DNA from 3 places in the Vibrio taketomensis genome. Region 3 is predicted to be linked to each of the others. Evidence: riboswitches for the same ligand, from Rfam matches in the RefSeq annotation. Region 3 holds a riboswitch; each other region holds the start of a gene.
What was found. Region 3 has a riboswitch for thiamine pyrophosphate ahead of thiB (thiamine ABC transporter substrate binding subunit). Riboswitches for the same ligand answer to the same signal wherever they lie in the genome.
Positions count from the first base shown of each region.

Region 1 (10,646 bases), 290 kb from region 3:
TCCAAAGTGAATTAGTTCAAAAATAGAAAAGGCTCCTTCCGGAGCCTTTATTGTTTCACGTGAAACATCGTAACAAAATCAACCAGAATAGGCAGAATGCCAATCACGCCAAACAGGGTCAAAGCCACGAGATCTAATCATCGCTTCAACGCTTGCGGCACTTCGATCATCACTGACTTCAAATTGCTCTAATTCGACGTTGTCGACTGCATAACCGCCAGGTTGAGTTTTCGATGCCGCTGACATGCTAGTAATTCCTAAAGGTAAAATATTATCTCGGAACACCTCACTTTCTCGCGTAGACAGCGATAACTCCACTTCAGGATTAAGCAGTCGATAAGCGCAAATCAACTGGACTAATTGGCGGTCAGACATTATCGATTTGGGCTGTAAGCCACCAGTACATGGACGTAAACGTGGAAATGAAATTGAATAACGAGTTTGCCAATAATTGCGTTCTAAATACTCAAGGTGGGCAGCAACAAAGAAGCAATCTGTTCGCCATTCCTCTAGTCCAATTAAAGCCCCTATACCTATTTTATCGATCCCAGCTCTTGCGAGTCTATCCGGTGTTTCTAGACGATATTCAAAATCCGTTTTGTTACCACGCAAGTGATGCTGCGCATAGGTCGATGGATGATAGGTCTCTTGATAGACCATCACCGCATCTAAGCCTAGTTCTTTGAGCTCAGCATATTCAGCTTGTTCGAGTGGCTGCACTTCCATTGCCAAATAGTTAAAGTGTGGCTTGATAATCGGTAACACTTGCCGAAAATAATTTATTCCGACTTTCGTTTCATGTTCACCGGTCACCAATAACACGCTATCAAATTTCATACTTTTGATTGCAGCAATTTCCGCTTCAATTTCTTGTGTATCGAGTGTTTTGCGTTTGATTCGATTTTCCATTGAAAACCCACAGTACGTACACGCATTGGAACATAAGTTAGAGAGATAAAGCGGAATATACAAAGACATAGTATTACCGAACCGCTTACGAGTAAGCACACTAGAAAGCTGCGCCATCTGCTCTAAATATGGTTCAGCTGAAGGAGAAATTAGCGCTTGGAAATCATTTAAATCACGCTTAGTACGACTTAAAGCTCGCTCCACGTCCTGAGCCGTTTTACTCATAATTGATAGTGAAATTTGATCCCAATCGTATTGCCTTAATTGTTCTACAAAACTCATTAGCGAAATCACTCATCGAGAAAAGAAGTTAAAGGACTAGAAGCTACGGCGTGCTTTGTTTGGCCGGCCAACCCAGCGATATAGGCTGAACGTCCCGCTTCCACCGCTTGTCTAAATGCGGTTGCCATCGCCACTGGATCTGGAGATGCTGCGATCGCGGTATTAACTAGAACGGCATCAGCGCCCATCTCCATCGCTCGTGCGGCATGCGAAGGTGCACCAATACCCGCATCAACCACAACTGGCACTCGGGCTTGATCAATGATGATTTCCAAAAAATCATGTGAAGCGATGCCTTTGTTTGAACCAATCGGTGCACCAAGCGGCATAACCGCTGCACAACCAACCTCTTCAAGACGTTTACATAAAACAGGGTCTGCATGGCAATAAGGCAAGACAATAAATCCGTCTTTAACCAACTGCTCCGCCGCTTTTAAGGTTTCAATCGGATCTGGCATCAAATATTTTGGATCGGGATGAATTTCTAACTTTAACCAGTTCGTCGCTAGCGCTTCACGGGCTAAATGAGCAGCAAATATGGCATCTTGCGCATTTTTGGCTCCAGAGGTATTTGGCAACAGGTTTACCCCAGCCTCAATAAGTGGCAGTAAAATGTTGTCTTGTCGATCATTCACATCTACGCGTTTAAGTGCCATCGTCGCCAACTGCGAACCTGACGCTTGAATAGCATTCGCCATTAACGTGCTATTGGCAAACTTACCGGTGCCAGTAAACAGACGGGATTGAAATACTTTGTCAGCAATTTTAAGCATCATTAGCCTCCTGCAATTGCTTGAAATAATGAAATAGCATCACCAGCCGCCAATACGGTGCTTTGCCACTCGCTTTTGGGAATTACTTGATTGTTTATCGCAAATACACAGCCTTGGTGAGGCAATTCAAACTGACAAATGATTTGTTGTAGGTTGATATTCGCATCGACAACATGCGCTGTACGATTAATAATTATTTCAATCGATGGCATCGTTTACCTCTTCTACTTCTGATACTTCAAACGAGACTGCGCTAACACCACACACGGAACACTGGCTATCTTTATGAATCGATAACTGTTGCCACAGCATGCTCTTGCCATCGAATATATGAAGTTGGTTAGAGGAAACCATAAACCTGCCGGTTGCTAACTTTTGAATCACAGCTAGCGCTTGGTAATTTCCTAAAATACCCACAACCGGCCCCACGATTCCTGATTGACTGCAAGATTGAGGATTAACAATCTCATCGAATGGATAAAGACAGCGATAACAGGCATCATTTGAACCAAAGTCATAAACTGAAAACTGTCCATTCCACCCTATCGCGGCGCCAGAAACTAACGGCGTTTTTTGTTGAAAACAGGCCTGATTGATCTGCTGACGCGTTGCCATGTTGTCACAACAATCCAGCACAACATCAGCCATCATGATCTCCAAATTTAGCTGAACCTCGGTCAAACGCTTAGCTACCGTTCTCACCGACACGTCTGGATTTAATTGTTTAAGTTGTTGGCTCATTGCCTCAACTTTGTGTTGCCCAACATTTTCTTGTCGATAAACGACTTGTCTCTGTAAATTACTCACATCGACGCAGTCATCATCAACAATAACCAATCTACCGACGCCAGCAGCCGACAAATACAGACTTGCAGCACTACCTAAACCACCACAACCAATGATGAGAACCTTAGAATCCATAATCCGCTGCTGGCCCTGTTCATTAATTTCGGGTAAACAAATCTGCCGTTGATAGCGAATAAATTGCTGATCATTAAGCATGACGAACACCTCGTTGGTTAACCGCCATTATTCGTCGGAACTGGTCGATGACTTGTTGGGGTGACTCTGACAACGTAATGGCTCGCACGACCGCTAAGCTCGATACACCGCAATGCCAAACTTGAGCAGCGTTACTCAAATCAATGCCACCAATAGCAACCGTTGGATAGCCTTGGGTTTTGGTACCTATTGAATTAGGTATAGAGGATATTAACTGCTGGTAAAGCGCTAACCTCACTAGTCCTTGCGGGTTAGATGGCATTTGTTTAGTTGTGGTAGGAAAAACATGACCAAGTGCGATATAGCTTGGTTTGAGTTGAGCGATCCTCAACAGTTCATAATAGCCGTGCGTAGAAAGTCCTAAGGAAATACCAGCTTGCTGTAATTGCTCAATATTAGATTCTTCGAGATCTTCTTGGCCTAAGTGAACACCAAAGGCTTTATGCTCGAGTGCTAATTGCCAGTAATCGTTGATAAAGACTTGCGCATCGAATTCACGACCTAGCGCTATCGCTTGAATGATTTGTTGCTCAAGAGTTTCAGTTGCTGGTTCCTTAATTCGCAACTGAATAGTCTTAATGCCCATCTTGAGTAAGCGTTCGACCCACTCAACACTATCGACCACAGGATAGAGACCTAAACTCCCTTCAGATAACTGATGAAAAGCAGTTGGGGTTTCACACTGACGCCACCCAACTGAGATACCCAAAGCCTCATGATGCAATACAGGAGTCGGAAAATCACAATACTTACTAGGCCATGTTTCACGTGGAACATTGTTTTTTGCTCGAGCAACCGTCAACGCATCTTCAAGTGGAAAATCAAGAGCAAGCAGCACCAATAGCCAAGCAAGATGCTGCTTAGTTTCTCTCACGTTTGTGTTTGAGCGTAAGGCTCTTACTTCTCCACTGAGTGGATGTACCCAAATATCTAACGTCTGATTATTATCACGAACGTCAATTAGGATATGATGCTCTGCAACAAAAAGAGAATTACAGGGATGCTGATACTGAACATAGAAATCGCATTCATTCGAGTCGATTTGCCACAGATCGCTACCAATCCTATGGCAAAAAGTATTCGTCACAACCTGGCAATCATTACTATAACTTTCGACAACAGCGACGTATTGGGTATCAAAGTTTTGGTTATTTGCTGCAGATAACGCAAGTTGAACTTGCGCTATTAACTCCGACTGCTCTTTAGGGATACGTATTTCCACCATCATTATTCCGCCTCTGATGAGATTGCTGGATGGTAGAGTTCAGAACCCGCTGCACGAAATTCTTCTGACTTTTGGCGCATACCTTCAAGTGGATTATCAAGCAATTGAATTGAAATCGCTTGATCCGCTACCACCTGATTCGTGTCTTTCGCGTATTCACGAACCTCTTGGGAAATTTTCATCGAACAGAACTTTGGTCCACACATCGAACAGAAATGAGCCACTTTGCCTGATTCTTGAGGTAAGGTTTCATCATGAAAAGCTCTTGCAGTTTCAGGGTCGAGTGAAAGGTTAAATTGATCTTCCCAACGGAACTCAAACCGCGCTTTAGACAATGCGTTATCACGCACCTGTGCTCCGGGATGCCCTTTTGCCAAATCAGCAGCATGTGCTGCTAACTTATAGGTAATCAGACCGGTTTTTACATCTTCTTTATTAGGCAATCCTAAATGCTCTTTGGGCGTGACATAACACAGCATCGCACAACCATACCATCCAATCATTGCTGCACCGATGCCTGAGGTGATGTGGTCATAACCCGGCGCAATATCGGTCGTCAATGGACCGAGAGTATAGAAAGGAGCTTCATGGCAGTGCTCAAGCTGCTCTTCCATATTTTCTTTGATCATGTGCATTGGTACGTGACCAGGGCCTTCAATAATCACCTGTACGTCATATTCCCAAGCAACTTTCGTGAGCTCACCCAGCGTTCTCAACTCAGCAAACTGAGCTTCATCATTGGCATCAGCCACAGAACCAGGGCGCAGTCCGTCCCCAAGGGACAGCGCGACATCATACTTGGCGCAAATTTCACAGATTTCACGAAAATGAGTATAAAGAAAACTTTCTTGATGATGGGCTAAACACCATTTGGCAATAATGGAGCCACCTCTGGATACGATCCCTGTCACTCGTTTTGCTGTCATTGGAACATAGCGAAGTAGCAATCCGGCATGAATAGTAAAGTAATCCACCCCTTGCTCTGCCTGCTCAATCAAGGTGTCCCTCATCACTTCCCAACTAAGGTTTTCCGCGATGCCGTTTACCTTTTCTAACGCCTGATACATAGGGACGGTGCCAATTGGTACTGGGCTATTACGTAAAATCCATTCTCGCGTTTCATGAATATTCCGCCCAGTAGACAGATCCATGACGGTATCACCTCCCCACCGAGTTGCCCAAACTAGCTTTTCTACTTCTTCTTCAATCGAAGATGAAACCGATGAATTACCGATATTTGCGTTCACTTTCACTAAAAAGTTACGTCCAATGATCATCGGCTCTGATTCAGGATGGTTAATATTTGAAGGGATAATTGCCCGTCCTTCCGCGACTTCTTTGCGCACGAATTCTGGTGTGATGTCTTGGGGTAGATTGGCACCAAAACTTTGGCCTGAATGCTGCTGATTTAGCACTTCATCGCGATATTGGGCGCGCCCCATATTCTCTCGCAATGCGATATATTCCATTTCAGGAGTAATCACTCCCTTACGAGCGTAGTGCATTTGAGTAACGCATCTACCTTCAGTAGCACGTCTTATGCGTGGTAAATTGCCGTACCGAAGTTCATCTAATGTTTCGTCGGATAGACGTTGTTTGGTGTAGGTAGAACTTACGGATTGAAGAACTTCGGTATCACCGCGCTCTTCAATCCATCCTTCTCTTAGCTTCGGTAAGCCACTGTAAAGGTTAATTTGATAGTTAGGGTCTGTATATGGTCCTGAGGTGTCATACACGCGTATCGGTTCATTAGGCTCGAATACAGGGGCTTCTTTGGAGTCTCCTACCAAACTATCCGCCAATAAAATTTCTCGCATTGGAACGCGAACATCAGGGCGGTAGCCCTCAACATAGATTTTTTGAGAATTAGGGTAAGGTTGGACTGAAAGGCTTTGTATAAACTGTTGTGCTTCCAATCTCGCTTGCTTGCGACTCGACATAGCATTTTTCCTTGCTCATTTATTAAAAACGTTTGGGATAAAAATGCTTGACGGAACGATATGACAGAAGAGTTCGAATAAAGGTTGTAATAACCTAATACGACATCGATATGTAGACTAACAGACAGAAATAGAGTTATTTCTGGTAGTGAATCTTCTCCTGTTCCCTTCGCAGATATTAGTCTGATCAGGTTCAACGGATCCCGAATTAACGGTCTCAGCCAAAAGGCACTCCGACAAGTGAAGAAATTATAAGCAAAATTTGGCGCTAAACAAAGCGGGCCACATCCAATTTCCGACCTAAATATTGGCTTTCATCAGTAATTGGAAACCCAACCATGCGGCTGAAATACTTAACACCACATTTAAAATAACGTTCAGACCCATCTTTAAGAACGCGCCTTGTTGCATCAATAACACGTTATCCATAGAGAATGTAGAAAATGTGGTTAAGGCTCCAAGAAAGCCTAAACCAATGATCTGGCGCCAAGGCTCAATCGACATAATCTCACTTTCAAACGCGGCGATTAGTAGACCCATAATAAAAGAGCCAACGACATTCACCGTTAAAGTACCGTAGGGAAAACCTCGGCCCAAAAGCATAACGCACAGTTCAGAGACTAAATAGCGAGAACAAGCACCAAATGCGCCTCCCAAAGCTATGTAACCCAAAATGGAAAGTTGTCCCATAAATCCCCCTCGACAATTTGGCTATATTGTAGTCATAACTCAGAGAAATTCGAGAGTTCTAAACTGATATTACCTTAGTAATTTGTTTGAGATTTTAAAAGTTACGGATGTCACTTTAACCGTAGTTTTTAGATACACGCTGCGTAATGGCTACCAAAGAAGAGCAAAAGAGAATAGACGGTAGAATTTAGAACCAAAAGGATTAGTTGAAATATAGAATAACAGAAAAGGTTAAAACTTATTCCCCAAAGAGAGACACCTTAGATATCGAACGTTCTAATTTCGTTTCTGCCAGAAACGAAAAAGGCTCCAGCATTTCTTCGGGGACGTCTAGTCTAGAGCTTAAATATGGCAGGGGTGAACTGGGCTGGCACTTCAGAGATTCGACCGGGCTTGCGCACAGGCTCCCAACACTTACTTTGCAAAAGCAACAGATGTAAAAAAGCCCCAGCATTACTGCTGAGGCTTTAGAAGATGGCAGGGGTGGAGAGATTCGAACTCCCAACACGCGGATTTGGAATCCATGGGTTACGCTCTATAAAGATATAACCGAATACAACCCTTGGTTATGTTGGCTTGTACCGTATGGAGATTTCGCAAGCTAATGTACAGCAATGTGGTCACCACTGAATTTCATCGACAAGTCGTATCGAGAATCACTGACCAACTTGCACCACGTCTAAGTTCGGGGCTAAATTTCCGACTATGTATGTAGCAATGGATACATTGCGGCAATTCCACTAACGATTAGCAAAACCATCCCACCGAGAATCTTCCAACACATTCAGCAGACAATGACACTCTTGTAATCACTCATAGTCGTCGCGCTGCAATCCTATCATTATCAGGGTTTGAAATTTAGTGAAAAATAGTGAAGTGAAGCGCAACAAATAAAAATTAATCAATTGAAAAACATAGCCTTAGATGATTGAATCAAATTATTAATTATGCGTGGTATGGCTATGGCTGGAAACTTTCAAGATGATGTTCGAGAAGAAGCGATGCGAAATCTTTTCGGCTTATATAAAGATGAAAACGAGGGACGATCGGGTGTTGACGCCTATTTAGACATTCATGGTTATCAAATCGCCTTTGAGCTTAAAACAACATCCAAAGGGTCTGTAACGACAGTAAGAGACTTTGGTCCTGACCATATAGAAAAGTGGAGAACCAAACATTGGTTAATTGGATTTTTCATTAATGGAACAGAATATTATGTCTATGCATCTCCAGAGATGATGAGGCCATGGATACAAGAAAAATCTGAATACATCTCCCTGACTTCAGAATGTCGGAGATAGCTTCGTCACGTCTAACTTTAGAGGATATGTATAACATCCTTGGACAAAAACCATGTATACATATCAAGACGCAAAGAAGTTACAAAAATGCAATTGAAAAGCATGAGTACATTTCATTGCAGGACATTCGAATGGATACTCGCCTCAACGTATGCTAGAAATTTTGCAGTCTCGTTGCGAGTACCTAGTTAAACGAGGAAGTACATTAAACAATCCTCACATCCCTTTTACATATTTTGAAAGTTTTCCAAAAATAACAGCCAATCATGCTCAAGCACTTAGAGAAATGGTTCGATCTGCTATGTAGTATCTAACTTGAAGTCAGATTGACTAAATCTGGCTCCATATTAAGATCTAATACTTCAATGCTTCTGCAACATTTTTGCAACTTGATAAGCTACAGGTGGAGCAACAGAGTTACCGATTTGACCTAATACTTGATAAACCGCTCCAGCGAACTCCCATTTTCAGGAAATCCTTGAATAATCCCTACATCTTGAACACTTAACCTAAAATGGTCATCTTTCGCAGGAAAGCTAGATGCCTTTTCCGGCTAGCCTGAATACCATTGGGCCAAATTTCCATATTGCCCCAAGTTTTTGACCTGCAGCGCTATTAAGTATAGATGTCGTATTTTTTCCCCGTAAACCCACTTCTTAATGTTGGAGAAAACCATCAGCACCTATATCTTTTAACCGAGAGCTTGTCTAACCCCATTGTTTCAGGTAAATCGTCAAATGGGATTACTCGATTCTTAGTATCAAAAGTATGCTTATTGTGGGTTGGTGTTGGAATTTGAAAGCGCTGAAAGCACTGTTCATCTCTAAAACCTACGAAAACACTCGTCTTCGCACTTGAGGAACGCCAAAATCAGAGGCGTGCATCTCAAATCTTATGATGTGATAATCACTCAATGGTTCATAAATATACTTTTGCACAAATCCATCAAACTTAGGATTCAAGAGCCCTAACACATTTTCTGCTACGAAAGCTCTCGGTTTGATCGTATTTACAGCACGATTAAACTCTCCCACATGTTCCTTTCATCATCTTCTCCTTTTGAGACCCAGCAACTGAAAATGGTTGACATGGTGGACCACCTTGAATTATGTCTACCATCCCTTTGTAACGTTCCCAAGCAGTTTTGATACATCACCTTCATCTGGACCAGCATAGACATTCCACTCAGGTCTATTACGCTGAAGAGTATCTTTGCAAATAGGAATAAGTTCGTACGATGCAACATGCTCGAAACCAGCAAGGTCAAAACCTAAGTCCAATCCACCACCACCAGAGAAAAGGCTCAAGCTACGAAGACCATTTGATTCTAGCCTCGGCATCAAGGCTTCTAAATTTAAGAGTGGTTGATTGATTGAGTGAACAGACTTTGACTTCCTTCATCTGCTGCCAAGCGAGCAAGCCTTGATTGTTGAGAGATTCTACGGTACTCATCTCTTTTTTCTTCAGTTAAATCATACTCTTTTGGGATATATTTTTATATACAGATGAGCTGCCAGCCAATGTAAACCTCTTAAAAGTCAAAGAATCAATTTCTCGTATTTTACCAACTCTCGACCTTAAAATCAGTGTTTTTCATATTGAATCAGTTTATCAATTAAGCTTTTGTTTTTGGCTATTTCACTAGTACTGCTACATCTAAAAACATCATCTTCTAAACTAAGTGATTTAATGATAGCTAAAAGCCTGCCCCTTACGGAATCAGGCTTTCATTCGTTTACCGCATACTAAGCAACAAGTTTTTCAGTGCATTTCATTTTGTAGTCTTCCAGCATCAACACTGCTTCATCAACTTCGTCAGGGTGAAACACCAATGTCAAATCTACAGTCGGATACTTGCGAACAAACCAAGATAATAGTGACAACATACGAGTCGTAATCGGTAACGCTGATTCAAGCAATTTACGTCCCTTGCTGTTCGCCAGATCTTGCTTGGCGATACTCTCGATACCATCTGCATCAAACATCGCAACCAACTTGTCATAGTGACCTCGTGGGCACGTTGCGGTACAGCGGGTAAGCCCCAACCACCTTGAGTGATTGCACGTAACATCTGCACCTTAAAATGCCCTCTGAGCCATCTTCTAAGTACTTAACACCTGTGCCCTTGAGGTAGCGACGAACCTTGTAGAAGTCCATCCAGTTATCCCAATCATCCATTCCCTTTAAACAGTTATTTACACGCCATTCGTCGAAGTAAGTGCGAGCGTCTAAACCCTCATCAACGGTATTCCATGGAACAGTATCGAACGATAGATGCTCTACCACTTCACCGCTAACAGGGTGACGAACTTTCACTATACGTGGGTTTATAGGACAACGCTTAAAGTCCCATTCAAGATTCAGCGTTTGCTCGGTGTGGATGCTAACCAAGTCCATTTCCTTTAACCACATATCACGAGCTGAAGCCAAATGACTACGTTCAATCTTCTGTTTCGGATAGCGGTCTAAGAACAACTCAACCATCCAAGCATTTTCGTTAACGCCTTTCGGTGGTTTAACCCTG
Region 1 covers NZ_AP019649.1:2,918,093-2,928,738, forward strand. Annotated here, with positions in the region: gene thiH (2-iminoacetate synthase ThiH) at 79-1,191, opposite strand; gene Vt282_RS13570 (thiazole synthase) at 1,200-1,964, opposite strand; gene thiS (sulfur carrier protein ThiS) at 1,967-2,176, opposite strand; gene Vt282_RS13580 (HesA/MoeB/ThiF family protein) at 2,163-2,966, opposite strand; gene Vt282_RS13585 (thiamine phosphate synthase) at 2,959-4,194, opposite strand; gene thiC (phosphomethylpyrimidine synthase ThiC) at 4,194-6,131, opposite strand; TPP riboswitch at 6,279-6,377, opposite strand; gene crcB (fluoride efflux transporter CrcB) at 6,432-6,821, opposite strand; tRNA gene Vt282_RS13600 (tRNA-Trp) at 7,297-7,384, opposite strand; gene Vt282_RS20180 (PDDEXK family nuclease) at 7,784-8,122, shown strand; gene Vt282_RS21735 (DNA cytosine methyltransferase) at 8,953-9,156, opposite strand; gene Vt282_RS21740 (DNA cytosine methyltransferase) at 9,143-9,241, opposite strand; gene Vt282_RS20195 (DNA cytosine methyltransferase) at 9,235-9,462, opposite strand; gene Vt282_RS20680 (hypothetical protein) at 9,868-10,107, opposite strand; gene Vt282_RS20685 (hypothetical protein) at 10,121-10,606, opposite strand; gene Vt282_RS20690 (hypothetical protein) at 10,588-10,646, opposite strand, start outside.
Region 1: linked by a shared signal. The riboswitch ahead of thiC (phosphomethylpyrimidine synthase ThiC) and the one ahead of thiB (thiamine ABC transporter substrate binding subunit) in region 3 are both predicted to bind thiamine pyrophosphate.

Region 2 (10,646 bases), on a different replicon from region 3:
TTGCAGTTTAGTGAAGCAATCCTAGTTCGCGAGCTTCTTCAATCGTTAAACCACTTTCACGAATCTCGCGCAACGCTTCAATGCGACGACGAGCTTCAGCAGATTTAACCATTGATGCAGGCTTATGTGATTCTACTTCTTCCGTGAAATCCCACTTGTTTGCAATGCTTGTCATTTCATCATGGTCTAATGAATTAATGGACATAAAAACCTCCGATAAAACCATGCTTTGGACGAGCTCATTCTTAACAAACCCACCCTAGTGTTGTTAAGCGTATTAAATCGAGATTGTGATTTTGGTAATAGTTCAAATATCAAAAAATAAAATCGCTATTATTTGCTTTGCACCCACCGAAATTGCGCAGTACATTTAAAAGATTCCCCCAAACAAATCCGACCTGAGCTAGATCACGTAAAGCTCAATAAAACACCAGCCTTAGCCGCATTAATCCTGTTATAACGGTGCTTTTTTCAACAATATTTTTCGATCAGGTTCACTCTTTTTCGCCCTGCTTCTTTTCCGATTGAAATCAAGAGTTAATGATAATCATTCTCTTTATCAATCGAGAATCGTTATGAGCCAACATTTTTTACAGCATGCATTTCATGCTGACCCGATTATTCAAATTCGCGATTTGTGCGTCGACTACATTACAGATCATGGTGATTTTAACGCCGTAAAAACAGTGAGTTTTGATATTGGGAAAGGTGAGATTTTTGGTCTCGCCGGAGAGTCCGGCTGTGGCAAAAGTACCATCGCCTTTGCCATTAACCGCCTACATAAGCCACCAGCGATCATTTCCGGAGGACAAATCCAGTTTGAAGGTCGCAACATTCTCAAACTACCAGAGAACGAGTTCAACAACATTCGTTGGAGTGAAATCGCGATGGTATTTCAAAGTGCGATGAACTCACTAAACCCTGTTCTATCAGTACAAGAACAATTTGCTGATGTATTGCGTCACCATCAAGGAATGAGCGAAGCCCAAGCGAAACATCGCGCTGAACAACTGCTTGATTTGGTGAACATTCCTCGAGAACGTTTGAGCGAATACCCACATCAATTCAGTGGCGGTATGCGTCAACGCCTCGTGATTGCTATTGCACTGTCACTCAATCCAAAAATGATCATTATGGATGAGCCAACTACAGCACTTGATGTGGTGGTGCAAAGAGAGATCTTGCAGCAAATTTACCAACTGCGTGAAGAGTTTGGTTTCTCAATTCTATTTATCACCCACGATTTAGCGTTAATGACTCAGCTCTGCGATCGCATCGCCATTATGCGCCATGGAGAAATAGTTGAAGTCAACACATCACGAGAAATTCGCCAGAATCCTAAACACGCCTACACACAAAAGCTATGGGCATCCTTTCCCAATATTCACCAGGGTAAACACCAAACAGAAGGAGCGCTGGTATGATGGAACCTATCATTCAAGTCAATAACATCGTTAAAGAGTTCACCATTGGCGGGGGCTTTTCTTCGGTCGAGCGCTTCAAAGCACTGCAGGGCGTCAGCTTTAACCTTTATGCAGGGCGAACCCTAGCTCTCGTTGGAGAGTCAGGCTGTGGTAAAAGTACCTGTGCACGATTGATCACGAAAGTCTATCCAGCAACCAGTGGTGAAATCCTATTTAATGGGCAAAATATTGATGATATTCATGGCCGCAAAGCGGTTCTCGATTATCGCAGTAAAGTACAAATGGTGTTTCAAGACCCATTTGGCTCGCTGAACCCAACCCATACCATCGAACACCACCTCACTCGCCCACTCAAAATTCACAAACAGATCAAAAGTGACAAAGACATTCCTGAGCGCTTACAACAACTTCTTGAACAAGTAGAGCTCGCACCCGATACACTAAAAAAATATCCACATGAACTGAGTGGCGGTCAACGTCAACGCGTGAACTTAGCGCGAGCACTAGCGGTGGGTGCGCAAGTGATTCTGGCTGATGAACCAACCTCAATGCTGGATGTGTCCATCCGTTTAGGCGTACTCAATCTCATGCAGCGAATGAAGCAAGAGCTGGGCATTGGATTTTTATACATTACCCATGATCTTGCGACTGCCCATTACATCGCAGAGGAAACGGCAGTGATGTACAAAGGGCAAATAGTAGAATGGGGAGACACCCAAGCGATCCTTAGCAATCCACAACACCCGTATACCAAGTTATTGATTTCTGCAGTGCCGGATCCTGATCTTCCATTTGGTCATTTAGTCAAAACTGAGCCAGACTATTCAATAGCAGCGGATCAAATTCGTGCCACCAGCGCAGTAATGCAAGAGGGTATAGAACAAGTTGGTCCTAATCACTTTGTTAAACAATGGGATAATGCAGCATGATCCAATTAGAATCCTGGGTAGACGCGATAAGCGACTGGTATCAACACCGAAAGCATGATCAAGATAAATCACTGCAATCATTGATCCACTCTGCTCCGGATTCTGTTTGGGGGCCGAGCGTAAGTGAATTACAAAGCAAAGCCATCGCCTGTTGGTTAGATGGCTGCTTACGAATCTTTCAAGGTCTACGTTATTCAGACCCCACCACGGCCTATCAGTACCTGCAGTTCGCCAGCAGCAAGCTGCAAGCTTGCGTTAGCCAACCGACGGCAGATCTCGAACTCAAAGATTGGGCAATGAAACGCTTACAACACCTGACCGTGCTGGCGTTAGAGTTTTGCAATCAGCAACCACAACTCAAATGGCAACAAGAGTCAGACTGTGTGATCGAATCTCACGTGCAGTTTATGGCCGCACAAGGTTGGAATGAAACTCGAAAGCATGATCAAGGGGCTCGCACTCTTCATTGATCCGGATCGCACTTTATCATCAATTAGCCTTGATCATCTTTCCGTAAACGGCTTCATGCTTCCGATATTTTAAAGGGCTTCCAGCCCTTTTTGTTTTGGTGTCTTTTGCTATCACGCAGAATACATAGCAATCCATAATTCAATTGTGATCGCTCTGGGCATACTGATGTCAGACAAACGCGTAGACTAACAATATCGCGAGCTGTTATGATCAGCTCAACATAGTCGGGGGGCCAAAGCGCAAAAGCGCAGCGGCTGAGATCGAATTTCGAGACCCGTTGAACCTGATTCAGTTAGCACTGGCGTAGGGAACTATCATCACTTTGCTCTTGGTCTCATTTGTCGAGCCCTATTGAAAGCTCAGCCTTAGCTGCACTTATCAAATTAGCCAAAGTTGGTTCCTTTACGTGCAGTTAAAGGAGCGACCATGGCGACATTAGCCAACACCACCCATTCTTTCTCTCATACACCGATTGTACTGACCATTGCAGGTTCGGATAGCGGCGGCGGCGCAGGTATTCAAGCCGATATTAAGGCCATCTCAGCCACTGGTAGCTTTGCCTGTTCTGTCATCACAGCCATCACCTCACAAAATACCTTAGGTGTCTCTGCTATTTTTCCGATACCACTTGAGCATGTTGAAAGCCAATTAGATGCCGTGTTTAGCGATCTCAATATTGTCGCAGTCAAAGTGGGTATGTTAGCCGACGCGAACATCATCAAAGTGGTTGCCAACAAGATAAAACAATACCAACCGAAACATTTGGTCATTGACCCTGTCATGGTCGCCACCAGCGGCGATTTATTGCTTGAACAATCAGCAATTAGCACTCTAAAAACAGAGCTAATTCCACTGGCAGACATCATCACCCCTAACTTACCGGAAGGTGCCGCTTTAACTGGGCTTGCAGTGCCACACAATCAAGATCAAATGACAGCAATGATCGAAGATCTTCGTGCCCTAGGAGCGAAAGCGGTGCTATTAAAAGGTGGACACCTGGAACAAGATGAAAATAGTAACGATCTTTTGATCCAGACTGAATCAGTCCATTTGATCAGCGCCAAACGCTGCGCGACCAAAAACACCCACGGTACGGGCTGTACGCTATCTTCCGCCCTCGCCTCTTACCTTGCGCAAGGCAATGAGATGCAAACCGCAGTAGAATTGGCAAAGCAATATATCTCACAAGCAATAGCTCATGCGGATGAATTGCAGATTGGTCACGGCCACGGCCCGGTACATCACTTCTTCGCTGGCCCAGATTTTGGTAAACGTGACAACGGAACCCAAACTGATGTTTGAGGCTCCTTTAGGCATCACACTCAAGCATTTTGCCCTGCAATATCAAGATAACGCCCAACCAACACTATCGGGGATTGATATGACTATCCCCGCAGGGCAATGGACGGTGTTACTCGGCCGTAGTGGTAGTGGAAAAACCACCCTACTACGCTACCTAGCCGGCCTACCGAGTGACAACGTCACAACAAGAGGTGTGTTACTCACATCTGACGAGCGGCCAGTGAGTCACCACGTCGCCTATATGGCACAACAAGACCTGTTGCTACCTTGGCTTAGCGTGCTTGATAACGTCTGTTTAAGTATGCGCTTTGCCACTAACCAACAGAGTAAACCTCACCCACAAGAGCAAGCTTTGAAGCTTTTAGAGCAGGTAGGGCTAGCTGACTATGCTGACGCTAAACCGGCTCAGCTCTCAGGAGGAATGCGCCAACGGGTAGCATTGGCTCGAACCCTGATGCAAAACAAGCCTATCGTATTAATGGATGAGCCATTCTCAGCACTGGATGCCGTGACGAGGCACAAACTGCAAGGTTTAGCTGCCAAGCTATTAGCTGGAAAAACCGTGGTACTGATTACCCATGATCCACAAGAGGCGGTGCGCCTTGCCGAACAACTTTATGTACTGCGCGGCACACCGGCCAAAGTGCAATCTTTGAATGTGCCAAAAAGCTTGCCACCGCGAACTCTCGATACAGAATGCACCTCGCTGCAACAAGCGATTTTAGATCAATTGGAGCAGGACTATGCATGATCTCAGCCAGTTAAATCCCACCAAGATCGACCGCAGCGCCAGATCCTCTCATGCTTTCGCTCGTGCCTTGATCAGCGTTGCGGTCATTTTGGGTTTCTGGCAATTGATCGTTATGGCATTTGCGATGCCAAGCTTCATTCTTCCAGCCCCACTTGAGGTATTTAATAAACTTATAACCCGTCATGACGTACTGCTCAAACACACTTGGATCACCGCCCAAGAAATCTTGCTCGGGCTGCTGCTTGGCCTTTCTATGGGGCTTGTGTTTGCACTGCAAATGCTACTGTTTGAACCGCTAAAGCGCTGGTTGCTACCCATTCTGATTGCCAGCCAAGCCATTCCTGTATTTGCCATTGCGCCAGTGCTGATGTTGTGGCTGGGCTATGGCATGGCATCCAAAGTGGTGATGGCGGCAATCATCATTTTTTTCCCAGTGACCACCTGCTGCTATGACGGCTTACGTAACACCCCAACGGGTTATCTTGATCTCGCTAAAACCATGGGCGCGACAAAATGGCAGTTGCTGCGACATATCCAATTGCCCGCCGCTCTACCAACACTCGCTTCAGGCATTCGAGTTGCCGTGGTGATTGCACCCATTGGTGCTGTTGTTGGTGAATGGGTAGGTTCGAGTGCCGGACTTGGCTATCTGATGTTACAAGCCAACGCACGCATGATCATCGATGAAATGTTTGCAGCGCTGTTTATTCTCGCCGCATTTTCTATCGCACTCTATTTCATCACCGACAAGTTACTTAAAACCGCCATACCCTGGGAAAACAACTAATAGCAGCCATAAGAGTTGCCAACAAAAGGAATCAAACACATGAATAAAAGCAAATTTATCCAAGCATCTGCGCTACTCAGTACGATGCTTGCTAGCCATGCATTTGCCGCCGATAAAGAGCTAACGCTAATGCTCGATTGGTTCGTCAACCCCAATCATGGCCCGATCGTGATCGCTCAAGAGCGAGGTTACTTTGAGCAGCAAGGGCTTAAAGTTAACATTCAAGAGCCTGCAGACCCAAGTACGCCTCCTAAAATGGTCGCCGCAGGCAAAGTCGATCTTGCCATTAGCTACCAACCTAACCTGACGATTGATGTGGCAGCAGGCCTCCCTCTGATCCGCTCGGCAACTTTAATCGCGACTCCGCTAAACACGCTTATGGTGCTTGATAATGGCAACAATGACTCACTTGCCGATCTCAAAGGCAAGAAGATTGGTATCGCAATCGCGGGCAATGAAGAGGCCACCATCGGCACGATGCTTGCGCAGCAACATGTAAAGTATTCAGACGTTGAAATCATTAACGTCGGTTGGGCGCTGTCTTCGTCTCTTGCTTCAGGCAAAGTCGATGCAATTTGGGGTGGTCTACGTAACTTTGAAACCAACCAGTTAGCACTGGAGGGCTACCAAGCAAAAGCGTTTTATCCTGAAGAAAATGGCGTACCGACCTATGACGAATTGGTGTTTGTCGCCAACGCGAACCACTATGATAAACAAGCGTTGCAAGCGTTTAATACAGCGCTAGAGCAAGCCACAACCTACATCGTTAATCATCCTCAAAAATCGTGGCAGGAGTTTGTCGCTTACTCCCCTGACACGCTCAACAATGAACTCAACCACCGCGCTTGGAATGACACTCTCACTCGCTTTGCACTACGCCCATCAGCAGTCGATCTTAAACGCTACGACGACTACGCCAAATTTATGTATTTACACAAGATCATTAGCACTCTACCCAGAGCACAAGATTACGTGCCAAACCTAAACCAATAACCAAGGACTTTTCACGTGCAATACCAAGATTTGATCAATGCATGCCAATCTGACTGGCAACAATACACTCAGCATCAATTTGTTCAGCAACTTGCGAGCGGAGAATTGGCTCAGCCTTGCTTCCTGCACTATCTCAAGCAGGATTTTCTGTTTCTTAAGCAATACGCTCGTGCCTACGCTTTAGCGATTTATAAAGCTCGTACCTTAGAAGATATGCGTCGTGCACTACCAAGTGTTCATGCCCTACTCGACTCTGAGATTGCACACCACGTAAGTTACTGTCAGCAGTGGGGATTGACAGAAAGTGACCTTGAAAATGAAGCGGAAGATTTTGGCACTGTTGCCTACACCCGCTACGTACTCGATGCAGGCATGACTGGTGATTTAGTCGAGCTCTATGCCGCCCTTGCCCCATGTTCCATCGGCTATGCCACGATTGGCAAAATGCTGATTGAAGACAGTAATACGCGCATTGAGGGCAACCCTTACGCCAGTTGGATTCAACTTTATGGCGGTGAAGAGTTTCAAACTGGTGTGGCCAAAGGAGCAGAACATTTTAACCAACTGTTGGCTGAAATCGACATTCACAGCCAGTGTGGGCAAAACCTAATTCAAGTATTTAAAACCGCAACCCGAATGGAAGTTGCATTCTGGCAACAAGGATTAAATGCGCGTTAAGCGCTGCAGGAGTAATCAAATGTTAGTGGATAAAATCATTCAAGCACTCAGTGCCGTGCGTGAACAAAAACCGCTGGTGGTCAACATTACTAACTATGTGGTAATGAACAATACCGCCAATGCCTTACTGGCCGTCGGCGCATCCCCAATCATGGCCCACTCAAAGCAAGAAATGGCCGAAATGATGTCGTTTACTGGAGCGTTAGTGATCAACATTGGCACTCTAGACAGCGTTTGGACACCACGAATGGAATTTGCGGTTGAGCAAGCCAATCTCAATAGCAAGATTGTGGTATTGGATCCGGTGGGTTGCGGTGCAAGTAAACTGCGTACAGAAACCTCTCGTCAAATCGCACGCTTAGCCGATAAGTTGATCATTCGTGGTAACGCTTCAGAAATCATTGCATTAGCCGGTGAACAGGCACAAACCAAAGGCGTAGATGCCCAAGACAGCAGTGAAGCGGCGCTCGGCGCTGCGCACCTCCTCGTGGCGGAATACGGCGCCAATGTCGTGATCTCTGGCGAGACTGATTACATTGTTACGCAAAATCAAACTGTAAGCCTCTCTAACGGCGATCAAATGATGCCGTACGTCACTGGCATGGGTTGCTCTTTAACCGCGCTTACAGGCGCATTTGCAGCGATTGGCGAGGATACTGGTTTAGCGGCCGCTGCCATATTTGGCGTTGCCGGTGAAATTGCTGCTGAACGTGCCCAAGGTCCTGGCAGCTTGCAGGTCGCGCTATTAGATACTCTGTATCAACTTGATGAAGCTACGCTGCGTCAGCGCCTAAAACTACACATCCACTAAAAATTATGGCTCGCCCGTTACGGCGTGGCGAGCCATTAGGAACCAATATGAATCCTTATCGTTTATACCTCGTTACCGATGATCAACAAGACCTAAGAACGCTCACCCATGTGGTAGAACAAGCGGTAAAAGGCGGCGTTACTATGGTACAAATACGTGAAAAGCATGGCGATGTACGCGCTTTTATCGAACGAGCTCAAGCGGTTAAAAATGTACTCGCCGGTACTGGCGTACCTTTGATCGTCAATGACCGAGTCGATGTCGCACTGGCGGTCGATGCCGATGGTGTCCACCTCGGTCAAACCGATATGCCAGCAGAGATAGCACGGCGCTTGATCGGCCCAAATAAGATTCTCGGTTTATCGATCGAAAATCACGATCAACTGCTTCAAGCCGATGACTTGCCGATCGATTACATTGGATTAAGCGCGATTTTTGCCACGCCAACCAAAGCCAATACGCAAAAACATTGGGGGATCGAGGGCTTGATCGAGGCACTAAACACGACACAACTGCCGGTAGTGGCAATTGGTGGTATCAATCAAGCCAATATTCCCCAGTTGTGTGCTACCGGAGTGCATGGCATAGCGTTGGTGTCTGCTATTTGTCATGCAGACGATCCATGTCAAACAACCCAACAACTGTTGCAATTAATTGATTGAGCGGATTCATCAACGATAACGAAACCAGTCAAGTTGGCTGGTTTCAACGTTTTTAAGGCAAAAAAAAAGCGAGCTCAACTCGAACTCGCTATCAATGCATAATGTGACAACATACATCTATTGGCCCCAAAACTACTTGGTTTTGCTGAGTTTTACCGCAACTCAACAATGCAGCTTTAGCCCCAAGCAGACGAGGGGAAAGGACAAAAGGTGAAAGTACCCAAGTAACTTCTAGGAGGAGGCGGCTTGAGTACTATCAGGAAAATCCTAACGCCAAATAAATTCATACTGTCAGTATTAAGTCAGAGTCCGGTAGTAAAACTGTTTAATTTACATACAGTCTTACACAGCTACTTCATCTAATGCACGGAACACTGTTTCATCAAGATGACCATCCATTACCTGCTTGCACACCTTGCGTCGCACCGCGAGGCCTGCGATCAGACGCTCAATCGACAGATGCTTATTGTCACTTTGGCTGTTGTACAGCTCAACCATTTTACTCAGTGTTTCGTATGGTATTTTATCTTCACCCACACGCAACCAATCAAGCTTATCAATCAACTCAATACACTCCTCGCGGATTGAGCCTTGAGAGTGTCCTGTCATTGCAGCCAATGCTGCGATACTGCGCTCTAGGGCCTCTTCAGAGGTGTATTTCGATAAAGTAATAGTGATTTCATCAGCGTTGATTTCCACCAAGTGCTTACGCTGTTTCACTCGACGCCCTAAGTGGCCTTTAGGAGAACGTTCTTTGCGTTGAATAGGTTCAAATTCACCATCAATGATTTGTGATAGCTCATCCAACTGCTGGCGACTCACCATTTCGTTTCGCAACGGATTAGGCAGGGTTGGTGCCATGTTACGTTTGCCTGCATTGGTGGTACGAGCGCGTGAATAACGGAGGACTTCTTCCACATCACACTTAATATCGACTTGATAATCTTTGATCTTATCTTTCTCACTGATCGCCGAAATCGTCAGATGGTAACCCCACAGATTCACCACGAAAAGATCGTCAGACCCTTTGCCATCCGATAATCGTTTTAATTCACGGATCAGATCCATTGAGAAGCGACGCCAATCGATATTACGCGCAAGTTTTTGGTTGAGTTCGCTGAGCAACATGACGTCAGTATGGCGACGAGACATACGGCTACGGAAATAGCTGTATAGCTGGAACACCAACGTATGTTGCTTCAGAATTTCCGGTGGAAACAAGAAGAAATAATCGCGAGTTAACAGCTCTTCATAGAACGACGGTTCCCAAACCAGGATGTATAGGTTCGGTTTAATGCGAATTTCGCCGTCAGAGCCCTCTGTAGGCGCTTCTTCGGACGCAGTAATGGTTCGGGCTAGGAAACGGAAACGATCGCTCTTAAAGCCTTCTGGCATGTTTTCGCTTAACCAGCGTCCGGTGAGCTCATGCAACTGGAAATCAGTGAATTCAATTCGATCAATACTGTCACGGATAGAATCGCGTGCAGGGCCACTGTCTTTCTTACCACGCAGGGACAAAATATCCGTGATGTAGAGTGGCGTTTTGTTCGGTACATGCTTGGCATCCAGTTGATACTGGTACTGATGATGATCATGGTATTGCACCGTTAAAGTAAACAGGGCAAACAAGGTCATCAGATCGTCAACTGTCATGATATTTTTTGATGATCGTGTTTCGATCACTGCGCGAGTGCCAGAGATCGATACCATCGATTTTTGATAGTTTTTACGGGTGCGTGGTGGAGCAAGTGCTTGGTCGATAATCCCGGCCCAGTTGGTTGGTGAAACGACAAATTGGTCCGCTTCATCTTTCATCGCTGGTGGCGTATTCAAGCCAT
Region 2 covers NZ_AP019650.1:1,734-12,379, reverse strand. Annotated here, with positions in the region: gene Vt282_RS13850 (PA3496 family putative envelope integrity protein) at 8-205, opposite strand; gene Vt282_RS13845 (ABC transporter ATP-binding protein) at 576-1,424, shown strand; gene Vt282_RS13840 (ATP-binding cassette domain-containing protein) at 1,421-2,353, shown strand; gene Vt282_RS13835 (transcriptional regulator) at 2,350-2,823, shown strand; TPP riboswitch at 3,040-3,151, shown strand; gene thiD (bifunctional hydroxymethylpyrimidine kinase/phosphomethylpyrimidine kinase) at 3,251-4,126, shown strand; gene Vt282_RS13825 (ABC transporter ATP-binding protein) at 4,119-4,877, shown strand; partial or broken gene Vt282_RS13820 (ABC transporter permease) at 4,939-5,664, shown strand; gene Vt282_RS13815 (ABC transporter substrate-binding protein) at 5,704-6,657, shown strand; gene tenA (thiaminase II) at 6,673-7,335, shown strand; gene thiM (hydroxyethylthiazole kinase) at 7,355-8,146, shown strand; gene thiE (thiamine phosphate synthase) at 8,194-8,808, shown strand; gene Vt282_RS13795 (replication initiator protein RctB domain-containing protein) at 9,151-10,646, opposite strand, start outside.
Region 2: linked by a shared signal. The riboswitch ahead of thiD (bifunctional hydroxymethylpyrimidine kinase/phosphomethylpyrimidine kinase) and the one ahead of thiB (thiamine ABC transporter substrate binding subunit) in region 3 are both predicted to bind thiamine pyrophosphate.

Region 3 (10,646 bases):
GGCTTAGCTATGCGCTGAATCGCCAATGCTAAACCTCCGCAAAGTACCATTTGCCAAATGGCCAGCAACGCCCCTGCTTGCAGGTCAAAATCAAACTTAATCGCTTGATAGATGGCTAGTTCAATCGTGGTTGATTTGGGCCCGCCGCCCAAAGCCATAACCGTAGCAAAGCTGGTAAAGCACAACATAAAAACCAAACCAGACACATGCGGTAATTGCTGGCGCAACCGCGGCCATTCCACCCATTTAAATTTTTGCCATTGGCTCATCCCTAAATGAGCACACAATTTATGTTGCTCTTGTGGAATCGACTCAAGAGTTTGTAATAACAAACGCGCGGCGTACGGCAGATTAAAGAAAGCATGGGCCAGCAAAATGCCATTGAGACCATAAATAGAAAATGGCAATTCCTCACCCAAATAGGCATAAATGTCGGCGAAAATTCCTGAATTACCGTAAATAGCCAACAAGCCAAACACGCCAACTAACACTGGAAGCACTAAGGTTGAACTAAACAGCCTTAGCAGTATGCGTTTACCTTTGAAGTTGCGTTTAGCAAGTGCGTGCGCCACAGGTAACGCAAAGCCAACGCTTATGAGCGTTGAGAGAAAGGATTGATAAAAACTGAATTCAGTCACATGGCGATAATAAGGATCTTGCCACACTGACAATAGATTGAGCGATGGCGCCGCAACCAACAGTGCTGCCAACGCAGAAAAGACAAAGGCCGCGATAACGATCGCGACCACAAGCCCAATTTTAGGGGTACGATTCAAGCCAACACCTTAGCGAGTTAAGGCGCTTTGCCATTCACGAATCCAAGCGCGACGATTTTCTGCCACTTGATCAGAAGTAAAGCTTAATGCTTTTGCTGGCACGGTCAGTGACTCATAGCCTTGTGGTAATTTGATATCGGTCACCGGGTACATCCAGTTGCCCGTTGGCATCGCTGCTTGAAATTCTTCGCTGAGGATAAACTGCATAAACTGATCAGCTAACTCAGGGTGAGCCGAGCCTTTCACTTTGGCTGCTACTTCCACTTGGGTGTAATGGCCTTCACTAAAATTGGCAGCAGCAAAACGCTGATCGTTTTCAGCAATAATGTGGTAGGTCGGAGAGGTGGTATAAGACAGCACCATGTCTGCTTCACCCTCTAGAAACATCGAATAAGCTTCCGACCAGCCTTTCGTTACCGTGACAGTTTTAGTTGCGATCTTTTGCCATGCCTGCGACACATCATCGCCATACACCGACTTCATCCACAGCATAAAACCTTGCCCTGGGGTAGAAGTGCGCGGATCTTGATAAATGATTTTAAGATCGTCACGCTGCTCCACCAGCTCTTTTAAGCTCTTCGGTGGGTTTGTGAGCTTTTCTTTGTTGTAGACAAAGGCAAAGTAACTAAAGTCATAAGGCACGAAGGTTTTATCTTGCCAGCCACCCGGAATCGTCACGTGTGAGGTATCGACCGAATGCTCCGCTAAATAACCGGTTTTTTTTGCCTCTGCCATTAGGTTGTTATCTAAGCCTAAAACGATATCCGCTTTGCTGTTACCGTTTTCTAGACGTAAACGGTTAAGAATCGATACCCCATCATCTAAAGCAACAAAGTTGACTTCACAACCGCCACATTGCGCTTCAAACGCTTTTTTTACCGCAGGTGCTGGTCCCCAATCAGCCGCAAAAGAATCATAGGTGTAAATAGTTAGTGTGTTATCTGCAGCAAAAGCAGAAAAAGATGCGCAAGCCACTGCAAGGGCTGCAAAAGAGGTTTTCACTGTTCGCTCTCCAATTTTGAGCGGCACAGGGTTGAGGTCGAGGTGGAGTTATCCGTAATTATTCATTTCCCTGACTCAATTCCTACGCCAGCATTATCTGGTTCAGGTCACGGGTTCAGACGTTGGTCAATCTCAGCCATGCAATATACAGCTCCCCGATGAGTTACCGACGAATTCTAACCATTGTATTAACGAATAGCTACGTTGATCATTTGCAAAAGACCCCAGCGAAATCTCACTAGGGTCTTGAAACGGTTTGATGTACAGACGCCAAATGATTAACAGCGCTGATCATAACCCCAGCGCGGCACTAGGCCTTGTTCGACACCAAGGTGATCGAGAATGCGCGCCACCATAAAATCAATCAAATCTTCGATGGTTTTCGGTTGATGATAAAAGCCGGGTGCGGCAGGCATGATGGTCACGCCCATCTGCGATAACTTGTGCATGTTTTCCAGATGCAAAGTGGAGAAAGGCGTTTCACGCACCACCAGCAGGAGCTGCCCGCGTTCTTTCATCACCACATCGGCCGCACGCTCAATTAAGTTGTCAGACATGCCATGAGCGATTGCTGCGACACTGCCTGCTGAACATGGACATACCACCATCTGCTTTGGTGCCGCCGAACCTGACGCAACTGGTGAAAACCAATCGTCTTTACCACACACCACCAGCTTATCAGGATCGCAGTTTAGATGTTTGACCAATGCTTGCTTGGCCGCAGCAGGGCCGCTTGGCAGTTTTAGGCCATGCTCGGTCGCTAGCACCACTCGAGCGGCAGAAGAGATCAGCAGATACACTTGATAATCGGCGGCAAGCAGACATTCAAGCAGGCGCAACCCATAAGGCGCACCGGATGCGCCCGTGAAGGCTAAAGTGATCGCTTTCGCTTGTGGTTTACTCATTCACGTTGTTCCAATTTCTTTATTCAGCTAATTACTCAGCTCTCTGTTCTGCTAACTGAGCCAATAGCTTGCCATGAATACCTTCAAAGCCGCCGTTGCTCATCACTAAAATATGATCACCCGGTTTAGCCGCAGCAACGATTTGCGCCACCAATTGATCAATGTCGTCGCTGCTAGAAGCTGGTTGACTGCATTGCTCTGCCACATCTTGTACTGACCACTCGATACCCGGCGGTTGGTATAAAAAGACTTGATCAGCATGATGTAAAGACGCGGCTAAGGTTTCTTTATGCACGCCACGCTTCATCGTCGCTGAGCGAGGTTCTAACACCGCAATGATTTTCGCATCGCCGACTTTATTACGCAGACCACCCATAGTCAGTTCAATCGCGGTTGGGTGGTGTGCAAAATCATCAAAGACAGTAATGCCATTCACCTCACCTTTTAACTCAAGGCGACGTTTGGTATTGATAAATTTACCTAAAGCTTCACAGGCTAAATCAGGCGTGACGCCAACATGACGCGCTGCTGCGATCGTCATAAGTGCATTATCTACGTTGTGATCGCCAACTAAATCCCACTTCACAGTGCCAACATATTGTTCTTGGAATAGCACCTTGAACTCGGAACCGTCTTTGGCAATTTTTTCGGCACGCCAATCGGCTTGTTCACCAGTAAACTCAGTTTCACTCCAACAACCACGCTGTAAAACATCCGCTAATGCAGGATCATTGACCGGCGCAAGAATGCGCCCATTACCCGGAACGGTACGCACTAAATGGTGAAATTGACGCTTGATCGCCTCAAGATCATCAAAAATGTCGGCATGATCAAACTCTAAGTTATTCATCACTAATGTGCGTGGGTGGTAGTGAACAAACTTCGAACGTTTATCAAAAAAAGCACTGTCATATTCATCCGCTTCGACGACAAAAAACATACTTTCGCCCAGTCGAGCAGAAATACCGAAGTTACCCAGCACACCACCAACTAAGAATCCAGGTTGGTATCCGCACTCTTCCAATACCCAAGACAGCATACTGGACGTGGTCGTTTTGCCATGAGTACCAGAGACAGCCAATACCCAACGATCATGCAACAGAAACTCTTGTAACCACTGCGGGCCAGAGGTGTAACGCAAGTTGTTGTTTAGTACATGCTCAACACATGGGTTGCCACGACTCATCGCATTACCAATCACCACTAAATCAGGCGCGGGATTGAGTTGTGAAGGATCGAAACCCTCAATTATTTCAATACCTTGAGATTCAAGCATGGTGCTCATTGGCGGATAAACGTTGGCATCACTACCGGTGACTTTATGACCCAATTGACGCGCTAACACTGCCACGCCGCCCATAAAAGTACCGCAGATCCCTAAGATATGAATATGCATAAACTAAACCTTGTTCTACGCGAAAAATACCGCCTCATTATGGCGATTAATAGATGAAAAGCGAACCATTTTGATCACCCTTTTGTGGCTACATAAGCTGATTTATCACCGTGCTCGCCACAAATTCAACATTGCAAATCACACGCTGAACAAAGTAAATAAATTGAGATCTCAATCAATTAGTTCATTACCATAAAAGATTCCCGTCTTACACTTAATAAAAAATGTGTTGTTCACAAAACAACCAACCGAGTAAATGAGACATTCATGTCCTTATCTACTCACTAGCCCAATGGTTAATACTAAAAAAGGAAATACCATGTCAGGAATGCGCACCCTTGGCGAATTTATCGTCGAGAAACAAGCAGACTTTCCGCACGCAAGTGGTGATCTTTCATCGCTACTGGCTTCTATCCGCTTAGCAGCAAAAATCGTGAACCGTGAAATCAACAAGGCTGGTCTTGCTGATATTACCGGTTCAGTCGGCGCCGAAAATGTTCAAGGCGAAGAACAACAGAAGCTCGATTTATACGCCAATGAAAAATTCAAAGCCGCATTGGAAGCTCGCGATCAAGTGTGTGGTGTGGCAAGTGAAGAAGAAGATGAAGCGGTTGCCTTTAACAAGGAACTGAACAAAAACGCAAAATATGTGGTGTTGATGGATCCTCTAGATGGGTCATCCAACATTGATGTCAATGTGTCAGTCGGCACGATTTTCTCGATCTATCGCCGCGTGTCACCGATTGGTACACCGCCGACCGAAGAAGACTTTTTACAACCGGGCAATAAGCAAGTTGCCGCGGGTTACGTCATCTACGGTTCATCAACCATGTTGGTGTATACGACAGGTAACGGTGTGAACGGTTTCACGTACGACCCTTCGCTTGGCACTTTCTGCTTATCACATGAGAACATGATGATTCCAAAAGATGGGCAGATTTACTCGATCAACGAAGGTAACTACATTCGTTTCCCACAAGGTGTGAAAAAGTATATCAAGTACTGCCAAGAAAACGATGCCAACACCAAACGTCCTTATACCTCACGATACATTGGCTCACTGGTAGCGGATTTCCACCGTAATTTGCTTAAAGGTGGTATCTATCTTTACCCAAGTACACAAAGCCACCCTCAAGGCAAGCTACGTTTACTTTATGAGTGCAACCCAATGGCATTTATTATCGAGCAAGCCGGTGGTAGCGCTTCTGATGGCGTCAATCGTATTATGGATTTGAAACCAATAGAGTTGCATCAACGTGTACCATTTTTCGTAGGTTCAGAAAACATGGTCAACAAAGTCGAAGAGTTTCTCGAACTCTATCGTGATGAAACAAAATGATAAAAAGCGCCTTAGGGCGCTTTTTTCATTCAATTTACCAACAGTTTGTTTACATTAATGACTATTTCGCTTTAAGGTAATAGACGCATTTTTGACCAAGCATTTGACTGGTCATAACAATAAGTCACTCAGCGACAGTTGATATAAAAATGCACGCCAACATCGAAGCATCGGACTATGACTGTCGTTTATCAATATAAGGATATAACCATGAGCTTAAATGACGTACCAGCAGGTAAATCACTTCCTGATGATCTCTATGTGGTGATTGAGATCCCTGCTAATGCTGATCCCATCAAATACGAAGTAGATAAAGACTCTGGCGCGGTATTTGTAGACCGTTTTATGTCTGCCCCGATGTTTTACCCTTGTAACTATGGTTACGTTAACCACACTCTGTCATTAGACGGTGACCCGGTTGATGTCTTAGTACCCACTCCATATCCATTAATGCCGGGATCTGTCATTCGCTGCCGCCCTGTTGGAGTACTAAAAATGACCGACGAATCTGGCGAAGATGCCAAAGTCGTCGCTGTACCACATAGCAAGCTTTCAAAAGAGTACGAGCATATTCAAGATGTGGGCGACCTACCAGAGTTGCTTAAAGCACAAATCACGCACTTCTTTGAGCGCTACAAAGAGTTGGAAACGGGTAAGTGGGTTAAAGTCGACGGTTGGGCAAATGCCGAAGCGGCGCGCCAAGAGATTCTAGAATCTTACCAGCGTGCGCAAAAATAAACGTCGCTATCAACAAAGACTAAAAAGCCAGCTTTCGCTGGCTTTTCTTTTTATAGCTCGAAATACGTGCTTTCATAGTCAGAGCGGAAGAACGGATTGATATCATCACAGATACCACGATACGGCTTACCCGTTGTACCGAGCATTCTCGCATCTTGCTCGCAGTAAGTTTTTTGCCCCATTTGGTAACCATCAAGATAGGCTTTGTACTGCTCTGAATTCACATCACCCGATAGTGAGTGCTTCACAATTTTACTCTCAGACAGCATCAATTGACCATCTAACGCCTGCTGTTGACCAAACTCTTGCCATGCCAACGGATCATTAGACAAAGACGGCGTGACCGACGCGCAACCAACTAAAAGCAATGTAACAGCTAACAATTTCCAGTTCATATTTCCCCCTTGTGTGAGAGCCCCTATGCGAGATTATACTCTTTGACACCAGTTTCCTGATGAGATGAGTACGTCTAATTGCGAGGCATCTTGATATAAGTATATCCAAGCTTGGCCATATGGGGTCTCGATTAACTCTCTACGATATTCAATCGGTACATCTTCCAGCTCATCAAGCGACTTTAATATACCTTGATCAATAAGATACACCTCACCGATGATCACTTGATGTCCTGTTACTACGGCAGGATAGGCCCCAAGATCATAAAGGGCATATTCTGGTGGTGTTTCATGCTGACCTAAAAACTGCGCCTGAGAAAGAAACGAATGATTACTTTCCCCTTGACGTAAAGTGCCGTAAACAAAGACCAGATGCTGCATAAATGCCCCTTAGTTAAATTCAAACTGATACAACAGATCGACCGCACTATCTAAGCCCGATACCGCTTCAAGATAGAGATCCTTCATTAAGCGATAACGCACGGTAAATTCACCGACAGAATCAAAGATCCCAACGCCATATTTAACCTGTAGCCCCGGAAGCACATAACCACTCACGGTTACCTGTGAATCATCACCCGATCCTGCTGTATCTAATTGTAGATCTTGCACACCAAAAGCTTCACCGATCTCGCCAACCACTTTACCGCTTTTCGCCAAACTCAAACCAATTAAGGTGGTCGTCATCGCATTGCCACCTGATTCACCATCAATATCTTGGCCTCGCAATAGGTATGACAGAGCATTTGCCTGCGGCATGGTTGGGTTGGAGAAAATCGTTAATGTTGGTTCATCAGCCGGCCCAACCACCTTCACCCCGGCAGTCACGTCATCCTGTGTGTTCTCAGGGTTACGAATTGCGGTAATCTGTACATAAGGCTGATCGACTGGACCATTCATTAAGATCTTACCCTCGGAAATCAACAAATCCTGACCAAATGAAGAGTATTCACCATTAACGATATTGATTTCACCGGTCACAAACGGACCTTTGTTTTTCTGGGTAACTTTCAAGCGTCCTTCCAAGTTACCTTCCAGACCAAACGCCGATAATTTGAAATCATCACCAATATCAATACGAATATTGCTCTCGAAATCAAATGGCACGGCGCTCTTTTCTTGGATCGGTTTGCGTTGTGCATCAACCAACACTAAGTCTTTTGACACACTCACCGCACTTGGTGGTAGTTCATCAATGACAATGCGCCCCCACGGTAGCGAAATTTTGCCATCAATCGAGGCTTGGTGAGGGCCTGCTGTCAGCGTCATATCGGGTATCACTTTAACTTTCACCATCGGTGGTACCACGACTTTTAGCTCATCGGCAAATACTCGTACGTGACTGCGCCACGCCGCGAGGTCTTGCCAGTCACCATCACCACTGACATTTAAAACCCCATCGGGGGTTTTCAACGCCGCAGAGACCGCTGCATTGTAGCCGGTGAAGTCAATCGCAATTCGACCAGAGTCCACCTCTATTGGAGAGATATCACCTTTTAACAGCACATCATCAACCACAAACTGACCATTGACTTGTGGATGTAACAGCGGACCAGATATCTTCAAATCCGTTTCTATATTCGATTTGAGCTGACTGTATTCACCCACCAGCGGGCTGAGAAAATCAAGATTGAAACGGCCAAGCGTCAAACGACCATCAATTTGTTTGTTCTCCACTCGCATATCTGGAATGGTTACCTCACCACTCAAATCGCCATTATCGGTAACATCGAGCATCCAATCCGCTTTCAATACGTTATCAGCGATAGAGGCATTGACCTTGGCGCTTTCCCAACCAAAGACCAGCGGTTGATCAAATTGTTGTGTCACGTTGCCCTTAGGCATCGTCAGCGACGCTTTTAATTCTGGTACCTGATTTTGTGCCCATTTTGCCCAGACTTGACCATCTAACGATCCTGTTAAACTGGTCTTCTCAGGCAAAAACATACTGACTTGCTTCAAGGCAAATTGATTGATCGAAAGCTGAGCTTCACCGCTTTGCCCCACTTTGATCGTTTCATCTAAACAAACCGAAGCGCCCTTTTGTCGCCAACAATGAGCGCCCACTGTTGCCTGCTCAGTCGCGCTATCAAAGCCCAACTCGGTGGCGTCCTCTAAACGCCATTCCCCTTGTTCAGTATCAAACTGCATGCGTTGCAATTGGCCAACCCAGTTAAAAGCAGGACTGGTGGTATAGCTGCCACTGATAGCCAAACTAGTCGAAACAATCGGTGAATTCACATCCAACGTCACTTCATGCGCTTGCTCTGTCCCGGATGCTTGTAAGTCAATCGTCTTAATCTCATTGCCTTGAACATTCACACCTTGCACTTGCAAAGACGCATTACCATGCGGTGCTGGCAGAGGTACCACATCGGCTTGAAGCTTGGCAGAAGCAACTTGCACCTCATTACGCCAATCGATGCCATTGACATCCAATGCCATCACAACTTCTGGTTCAGCGAACTTACCGCTCATTTGGATAGAACCAAGCGCACTCCCTTTCAATTCCGGCACTGTCTTAGCAAGCTCAGGCAGTTGCAACTGAATGTCCATATTCCACTGCTGCTCTAATTTACCCTTAGCGGTAATAGAATTAGGGCCATGAGATAACACCAAACTCGGTGTGTTAAGCGAAACAATCCCTTTACCTTTGCGATCAGAGACATCTAGTGACCCAACGATATTGAGTGGGTATTGGCGCAACATGCCATCGATATCTAGCATCGGGACAAATACATGCCAACCGCCTTGTCCGGTTAGATTTCCTGACGTCCGCAGTTTGCCACTAATATTGCCTTCTGCCTGCTGCCAATAAAGCCCAGGCTGAATATTGGACATCACCAAATCCGCGCTCCAATTGAGAGGCGCATCCCAGTTGACCATCCCTTTACCCGTTACCTCACCACCTAGTGATTTCAGCGATAAGTTGGATAAATTGATTTGGGAGAGATTCCCTTTGCCTTTTAAGTCGAGCGCAACATCAGGTATTTGTTGACCTTGCACAGCTCCATTTAATCCAAGCTGATACCCCTTTAATGAACCGTTAGCACTAAAGCGCTTTATTTGCGCTTTGTAGTCGGCTGTGCCTTTAAACGGCCACTGAACATTACCTTGAGTTAAAGTCACATCGAAGGGTAATTGGGGATCAAGCGGCTGCAATTGCCCATCTATCTTCGCAGAGATTAACTTGCTTAGCTGCGCATCCAGCTGCAGCTTTTCAACACTCCCCGTAGCAGTGAGCTTAAGCTGTTGCCCCTGCAATGGGTCAATCGCTAAGCGAGCATTTAAGGTGGCATCCAACGGATATTTTTGCGCCAATGTAATATCACCGAATAACGATGCGGTGACTTCTGGCATCACTAATTCGAGCTTTGCAATCTCAACCTTAGACTCATGCGCACGCGCCGATAGACCGAGGTGGTTAACAATCACCGGTGATGCCTGTTTTAATTGAAAGTCATTGATATCTAACTGCGCGACATCTATAGATAGCGGCAATACCACTTCTGGTAACACAATTGCCGTCGCTTTATCTTCTGCTTTGGCATTCGAAGTTGGCTCAGGCGTTGACGGAGCCAACGAGAGATGCGGGCTCTGCAGAAGCGTCGGATGAATGGTTAACTGACTGCCTTGCCAAGTTAAACTCGTCGCAAAAGACTCCCAATCGATATGGTTACCCAATATATTGAGATTGATATCATCAAGTGTCGCTTTCGTGATTTGTAGCGGTACCGGAGTTGAAAGCACACTGTTGTTATCGGTTGCCTCAGGCTCTTCCGTCGTCGATTCGGCAACGGAAGTTAAATCAAACGTCACCCCTTGAACTGCAAGCTCATCCACGCAAATGCTGGGTTTAGCTAAACAACCAACACTGGTACTTAATGTCAGTGAATTGACCGATGTATCAATGTGCAATTGAGGATCTTGGTAACGTACATCGCGCAAAGTAAAACTAGGGAATATACGACCTTGATAATCACCAATGGTCAATTGCGGTACAAAACGGTCAGCAAGCCAAACCACCGCACCGAGCCCCGACTGAGTAAACAGCAAGCCGCCCAAAGCAACCACTAAGCTCAGTACAATCAATAA
Region 3 covers NZ_AP019649.1:2,628,388-2,639,033, forward strand. Annotated here, with positions in the region: gene thiP (thiamine/thiamine pyrophosphate ABC transporter permease ThiP) at 1-776, opposite strand, end outside; gene thiB (thiamine ABC transporter substrate binding subunit) at 786-1,778, opposite strand; TPP riboswitch at 1,841-1,946, opposite strand; gene Vt282_RS12165 (flavin prenyltransferase UbiX) at 2,057-2,683, opposite strand; gene mpl (UDP-N-acetylmuramate:L-alanyl-gamma-D-glutamyl-meso-diaminopimelate ligase) at 2,715-4,079, opposite strand; gene fbp (class 1 fructose-bisphosphatase) at 4,399-5,418, shown strand; gene ppa (inorganic diphosphatase) at 5,629-6,156, shown strand; gene Vt282_RS12185 (DUF2799 domain-containing protein) at 6,207-6,551, opposite strand; gene Vt282_RS12190 (gamma-glutamylcyclotransferase family protein) at 6,585-6,932, opposite strand; gene tamB (autotransporter assembly complex protein TamB) at 6,942-10,646, opposite strand, start outside.